DNA from 2 places in the Pseudoalteromonas sp. CNAT2-18.1 genome. Region 1 is predicted to be linked to the other one. Evidence: predicted binding sites of a transcription regulator. Region 1 holds the regulator's gene; the other holds the start of a gene.
What was found. The regulator LexA, encoded in region 1, represses DNA repair genes until DNA is damaged. The targets are predictions, from matches to a motif close to TACTGTATNNNNATACAGTA.

Region 1 (3,425 bases):
AGCCCGTAAAGGCAGGCATCACGGCGCCGAAGACCATAATCAAACCATGTACTGTGGTCATTTGGTTGAAAAAATGAGGGTCAACCAGCTGAAGTCCTGGTTGGAATAGCTCGGCTCGGATCACCATTGCCATGGCGCCACCGGTTAAAAACATCAACAACGAAAATAATAAGTACAAGGTGCCGATGTCTTTGTGGTTAGTAGTAAAAAGCCAGCGTTTTATTCCGGTTGCAGGCCCGTGATGTTCATGTGTTGCAGCTGCTGTACTCATTGTTCCTCCCCATCAATATAGGCCTGAATCACGCTTGGTTGAACGATGTCACCGGTTTCATTACCAAAGGCATTGCGTTGGTAAGTAACCACCGCAGCCAACTCTTTAAGCGTAAGTTGACCGACAAATGCCTGCATCGCAGTCCCTGGCTTACCGTGCACCACAATATCGATATGGTCGTTAATATCGCCGGTGGCTATTGGACTGCCTTTAATGGCGGGGAAGACTCCAGGTAAACCGAGCCCCGTAGGCTGATGACAAGCTGCACAGCGCGTGATGTACACTTGCTCGCCCGATGCCATTAGCTCATCTTCAGAGAGGATTTGTTCTAGCAGCTCAGCATCGGCCTGCGCCTGAGCTTGCTTCGCTTGTTTCTGCTCTGCCAGCCAAGCGTCAAACTCTTCAGGGGGTTTTGCTTCTACGACCACCGGCATAAAGCCGTGGTCTTTACCGCATAACTCGGCGCACTGGCCGCGATACGTACCCGGTTCGTTTACGCGTGTCCAAGCTTCGTTGATAAACCCAGGGTTAGCGTCTTTCTTTACTGCAAAATCGGGCACCCACCAAGAGTGAATGACGTCATCTGAGGTCATTAAAAAACGTACTTTTTGATTAGTGGGAATAACCAAGGGTTTATCTACTTCGAGGAGGTAATTGTCGCCCTTATTTTGCGCATTTTTGATTTGCTCTTGAGGCGTTGACAGCAGTGAGTAGAAGCCCACATCGTGACCCATATACTCGTAGTGCCATTTCCATTGTGAACCAGTCACCTTAATGGTGATATCGGCCTTTGTTGTATCCTCCATAGCAATCAGGGTTTTGGTGGCCGGAACAGCCATAGCTATAAGAATAACAAATGGAATCGCTGTCCAAAGTATTTCTACTTTGGTGCTTTCATGAAAGGTAGCGGGGGTGACCCCTTTTGACTTGCGGTGTTTGAGCAGCGCCCAAAACATCACCGCGAAAACAACCACACCAATCACACAGCATATAATAAATATGGTCATGTGTAGTTGGTAAACATTTTCGCTAATGTCAGTTACCCCTTGGCGCAAGTTGTACTTGCTATTCGCGGACACCAATTGAGGGAATAACAGACATAGCAACATGAGGGAGCTCAGCTTCTTCATGTGTACCATCTCCTTATTGTTGCGCAATGCAAGGAAGAGGCGGTTACAGCTTAATACCCAATCTTCGTTATTATTATGCTTTTACCAGTCGACAACTTTGACCCTAAATAAACTGTTGAAAAACCGACCAGCAAAGCCTGTAATATAACCAATTAGTCAAAGATTGAGCTAATAGCAAGTTAATACACTATTTTTGTTTACGTTTTATTAATAAATTAACAGGTAGATTCAAGCTGTTAGAAAGCACTGTGGCTAAGGAGGGAACATGGGGAAAGCCCCTAATAACAGACCTATTAGAGGCAAAATAAGTAAATTTAATTACATCCAGTCGGCGTTTCGGATCACACCTACAGCTAAGCCTTCAATATTAAAGGATTCGTTCTCTAAATCGACTTCAATAGGTGTGAATTCTTCATTCTCTGCATGCAGCAGAACCTTACGCCCAGCTTTTTCTAAGCGCTTCACGGTGACATCTTCATCAACCCGCGCGACCACCACTTGGCCGTTTTCAGCCACTTGAGTGCGATGTACCGCTAATAAGTCACCATCCATAATGCCGATATCTTTCATACTCATGCCATTTACGCGCAGCAAATAATCTGCAGCAGGCTTGAACAACAGTGGGTCTATCTGGCAGTGACTCTCTATATGCTGTTGGGCAAGAATGGGCTCGCCCGCAGCAACGCGGCCAATTAAAGGCAGGCCCAATTGTTCGGGTTCTTCTTCCTCGACCAATTGAATACCTCGACTCGCGCCAGGCTTCATTTTGATTACGCCTTTCTTAGCCAACGCCTTAAGATGTTCTTCTGCGGCGTTAGCACTGCGAAACCCCAGTGTTTGTGCAATTTCTGCACGCGTCGGCGGCATGCCGGTATCTTTAATAAAGACTTTAATCAGCTCAAGAATTTGCGATTGGCGTTTAGTTAATGGGCGCATACAACTGGGTTTCCATACAGTACATTTAACTGTGAGTATATACAGTTAAATGAAAATCGCAAATAAAATCAGGGAATTTGCTGACCGTTGCAACCTTAATTAATGCAACTTCGCTTTTGTTCATATGCAACCTCACCTCATACTCATAAAGTGATAGGTGACGAATGCGCGACAATGCTTTAAAGTAGCGCTGTTTTAGTCATGTTATTAAGCAGTTAGATGACTCGCCAAGGTGTATTTTCAGCGTTCCTTTTACTTATTTCGGCACTGACGATAGGTGCGTGCAAAGCCGATACGGTCAAGATGTCGCGCAGCGGCCTTTGTCACCCTGAAGATTCGGCTCATTATCAACGCACTCAATCTTTTACCCCCTATGCGAACTTAGAAAGCTGTCTAGCAGACGGTGGACGTTTACCAAAGAACTACACTAAACAAACATCAGAAAATAGTTATCATCGGGATAACTGGCCACATTGGTTAGACACCGATCACGACTGCCAAGACGCCCGTGCTGAAGTGCTGATTGCCCAATCACACAGTGATGTAAGCTACACCACTCAAGCGCGCTGCACCGTCACCAGCGGCCAGTGGCATGACCCTTATTCGGGGCAGATACTACGCAATGACGATGACTTAGATATAGACCATATTGTGCCGCTTAAATTTGCCTATGAACACGGTGCTGCCACTTGGAGTCGTTCGCAAAAGGCACAATTTGCCAACGATATGGAGAATTTGCTTGCTGTTGATGATGGCCTAAATCGTAGCAAAGGCGCAAAAGGCCCTTGGCAATGGTTGCCGCCGCATCAAGATTACCGCTGTCAGTACATTCAGCGCTTTAATTACATCATGAGCAAATATGACCTTCGCTACTCGCAAAACGAAAAAGACCAAGTTCAGAGTTTGCTGCAAAGCTGCGTAGGTGAAACTTTAAACCTCAGCGCACTACCTACAACCTTGCACCAATAACCAACCGCTTGTAAGTAAATATTCTATATTGATAGAGCATCCAATGAACTCGTTGGCGAGGATATATGCTCAATATCACTATAAACGAAACACACAATACCGCCCTACTCGAACCACAA
Region 2 (3,425 bases), on a different contig from region 1:
GACCATCACCTTTAACTTCAGCAAAATCTCGCACTCTACGCAGTAGTCGATTAGCTATGCGGGGAGTCCCTCGCGAGCGCTTGGCGACTTCTAAAGCGCCCTGCTCGTCAACTGCTAAACCTAGATGATCGGCGGAGCGTTTGACAATGGCAGCAAGGTCGGCAACAGAATAAAACTCCAAACGTTGCACAATACCGAAACGATCGCGCAGCGGAGAGGTTAATGAGCCTGCACGGGTCGTAGCACCAATTAAAGTAAATGGCGGTAAATCAAGTTTAATCGAGCGCGCTGCGGGGCCTTCACCAATCATGATATCGAGTTGATAGTCTTCCATGGCTGGATAGAGTATTTCCTCAACATGCGGACTCATGCGATGAATTTCGTCGATAAACAGCACATCATGAGCTTCTAAATTTGTCAGTAAGGCGGCGAGATCGCCGGCTTTTTCCAACACCGGACCGGAAGTCGTTTTAATACTCACATCGAGTTCATTAGCAACAATATTGGCTAACGTGGTTTTACCTAACCCAGGGGGACCAAATATAAGGAGATGATCTAAGGCCTCGCTACGTGAGCGTGCGGCCTCGATAAAAATATCCATCTGCTGTTTAACATGAGGTTGGCCGTGATAGTCGGCCAATAACTTAGGCCGAATGGCTCTATCGACCACATCCTCATTACCCTGTACCTCTGGCTCAATCAGCCGATCCGCTTCTATCATGATGGTATCTCTGTTATAGCATCGCTTTGAGCGCTTGCTTAATCATTTCTTCGGAGGCCATGCTTGGCTTCGCGACTGCTTTTACCGACTTCACTGCCTGAGCATTTTTATACCCCAGAGCCTCAAGTGCGGCAACCGCATCGTCTTGGGCATTACTCGCGACCAAAGTATCGCCATTGGGCGCATCTATTGGTGCCGCGTCAGTGTGAGGGGTAAATAAGTCAGGACCCCAATCTTTAAGCCTATCTTTCATTTCTAACACTAACCGCTCTGCGGTTTTTTTGCCAACGCCGGGAAGCTTTACTAAGGTGCTTGCATCGCCATGATGAACGCAATGGATAAATTGCTCTGCCGACATCCCCGATAAAATACCTAGGCCTAGTTTCGGCCCTACCCCATTGGCTTTTAATAATTCTCGAAACAGGGCGCGTTCGTTTTTCGTATTAAACCCAAATAACAGCTGCGCATCCTCTCGCACCACAAAGTGGGTATACAAGGTGACCTGTTCGCCACACTCGGGAAGTGCATAAAAGCAACTCATGGGGAGGTTGATTTCATAGCCAATGCCCGCTGCTTCCACTAACACTTCAGGGGGCTGCTTCTCAACCAACAATCCTCTAATTCGTCCTATCATTGTTACCTCAAGCGTCCGCGCACGGTTTTACGTGCTTGACCGGACAGTTTTATTAAGTTTTGTTGTGAGTGACCATGACACATGGCAATAGCCAAGGCGTCGGCGGCATCTGCTTGCGGCGTCGCTGGCAGCTTCAAGATATGCTTCACCATGTGTTGTACCTGTGCCTTTTCCGCAGAGCCTCGCCCAACCACTGCTTGTTTCACTTGCCGTGCGGAGTATTCTGACACGTCAATATCGGCCAAGGTGGCGGCGACAATGGCTGCGCCCCGAGCTTGCCCTAGCTTTAATGCCGAATCTGGATTGTGGGCCATAAACACTTGCTCTATGGCAAACGCGGTAGGGTTAAATTGCTCAATGAGTTGGCTGACGCCTTGGAAAATCATTTTTAGACGCAACGGGAAGGCGTTATCACCTAGCTTAATACAGCCACTGCCCAAGTAATGGAACTTATGCCCTTGCTGCTGCACGACACCATAGCCGGTAAAGCGCGAGCCGGGGTCAATTCCCAAAATTATACTCACCCACTGACCTTATTATTATTCTCGCTTATGGAAATGGTAACTGTATGTATGACCAGTGTAAAGCTGAAGCATAAAAAAAGCGGCCTGAGCCGCTTCTTTTATCGCTATCGCTTATTCGCTTTGTTCACTCTCAGAGGCAGTCACTCCGATACCCAGCTCTTGCAGAGCGTCGGGATTTGCCACACTCGGAGCATCGGTCATCAAACAAGATGCTTGCGTCGTTTTCGGGAAGGCAATGACATCACGAATATTGTCTGTGCCACAAAGCAACATCACTAGGCGGTCAAGGCCGAACGCCAAACCTGCGTGCGGCGGTGTACCATACTTCAATGCATCGAGTAGGAAACCGAACTTATCTTGTTGCTCTTGCTCATTGATCCCCAATACTCGGAACGCCGCTTGTTGCATCGCATTGTTGTGGATACGCACCGAACCACCACCAACTTCGTAACCATTAAGAACCATGTCGTACGCATCAGAAAGCGTGTCGGCAGGGTTTGCTTCCAGCTCCTCTGGGCTGACATCTTTTGGCGCAGTAAATGGGTGGTGAACAGCGTGTAGATTACCTTCATCGTCTTCTTCAAACATCGGGAAGTCTACGACCCACAATGGTGCCCATTTGGTCAAATCAGTTAGCTCAAGGTCTAAACCAATCTTCAAGCGCAGCGCACCCATGGCTTCGTTGACCACATTGCGTGAGTCGGCACCAAATAAAATGATATCGCCAGTTTGCGCATTGGTGCGTTCAAGTAAGGCGGTGATCACCTCTTCGTTCAAGAATTTAGCAATCGGTGATTGCACGCCTTCCACACCTGCGTCGCGGTCATTGACCTTCATCCAGGCTAAACCTTTAGCACCATAGATGCCGATAAACTTCGTGTATTCATCGATTTGCTTGCGTGATAAAGACGCACCGCCTGGCACGCTAAGCACGGCTACGCGGCCTTTCTCATCATTGGCAGGGCCAGAGAACACTTTAAACTCAACGTCTTTAACCAAATCAGCAACGTCAATAAGCTCCATCGGATTACGTAGGTCAGGCTTGTCTGAACCAAAACGACGCATGGCTTCGCTGTAGGCCATCACAGGAAACTCGCCCAAATCAACATTCAGCAACTCTTGCCACATATCACGGATCAGTTTTTCAGTGACACCGCGAACTTGGTCTGAACTCATAAATGAGGTTTCGATATCGATTTGCGTGAACTCTGGCTGGCGGTCGGCACGTAAATCTTCATCACGGAAACATTTAACGATTTGGTAGTAACGGTCAAAGCCAGACATCATCAACAATTGTTTAAACAGCTGCGGCGACTGCGGCAGCGCATAAAAGCTGCCATGATGCACACGGCTTGGCACAAGGTAGTCACGTGCTCCTTCAGGGGTCGCTTTGGTCAGTACCGGCGTTTCAATATCGAGGAAGTCATTGCTATCAAGGAAGCGGCGAACAAAACTTGTGGCTTTGGCACGCAACTTAATGCGGTCGCTCATCTCTAGGCGGCGAAGATCTAAGTAGCGGTACTTTAAACGGCGCTCTTCGGAGTTT

Region 2: ruvC (crossover junction endodeoxyribonuclease RuvC) is a predicted target of LexA. The motif match lies at 1,918-1,937, and genes of this name have one in related genera.

The regions. Positions count from the first base shown of each region.
Region 1 covers NZ_JAKRFR010000005.1:436,015-439,439, forward strand. The annotation lists gene ctaD (cytochrome c oxidase subunit I) at 1-271, opposite strand, end outside; gene coxB (cytochrome c oxidase subunit II) at 268-1,401, opposite strand; gene lexA (transcriptional repressor LexA) at 1,720-2,337, opposite strand; gene MHM94_RS13650 (HNH endonuclease family protein) at 2,557-3,306, shown strand; gene MHM94_RS13655 (STAS/SEC14 domain-containing protein) at 3,372-3,425, shown strand, end outside.
Region 2 covers NZ_JAKRFR010000002.1:605,094-608,518, forward strand. The annotation lists gene ruvB (Holliday junction branch migration DNA helicase RuvB) at 1-721, opposite strand, end outside; gene ruvA (Holliday junction branch migration protein RuvA) at 735-1,355, opposite strand; gene ruvC (crossover junction endodeoxyribonuclease RuvC) at 1,358-1,879, opposite strand; gene aspS (aspartate--tRNA ligase) at 1,991-3,425, opposite strand, start outside.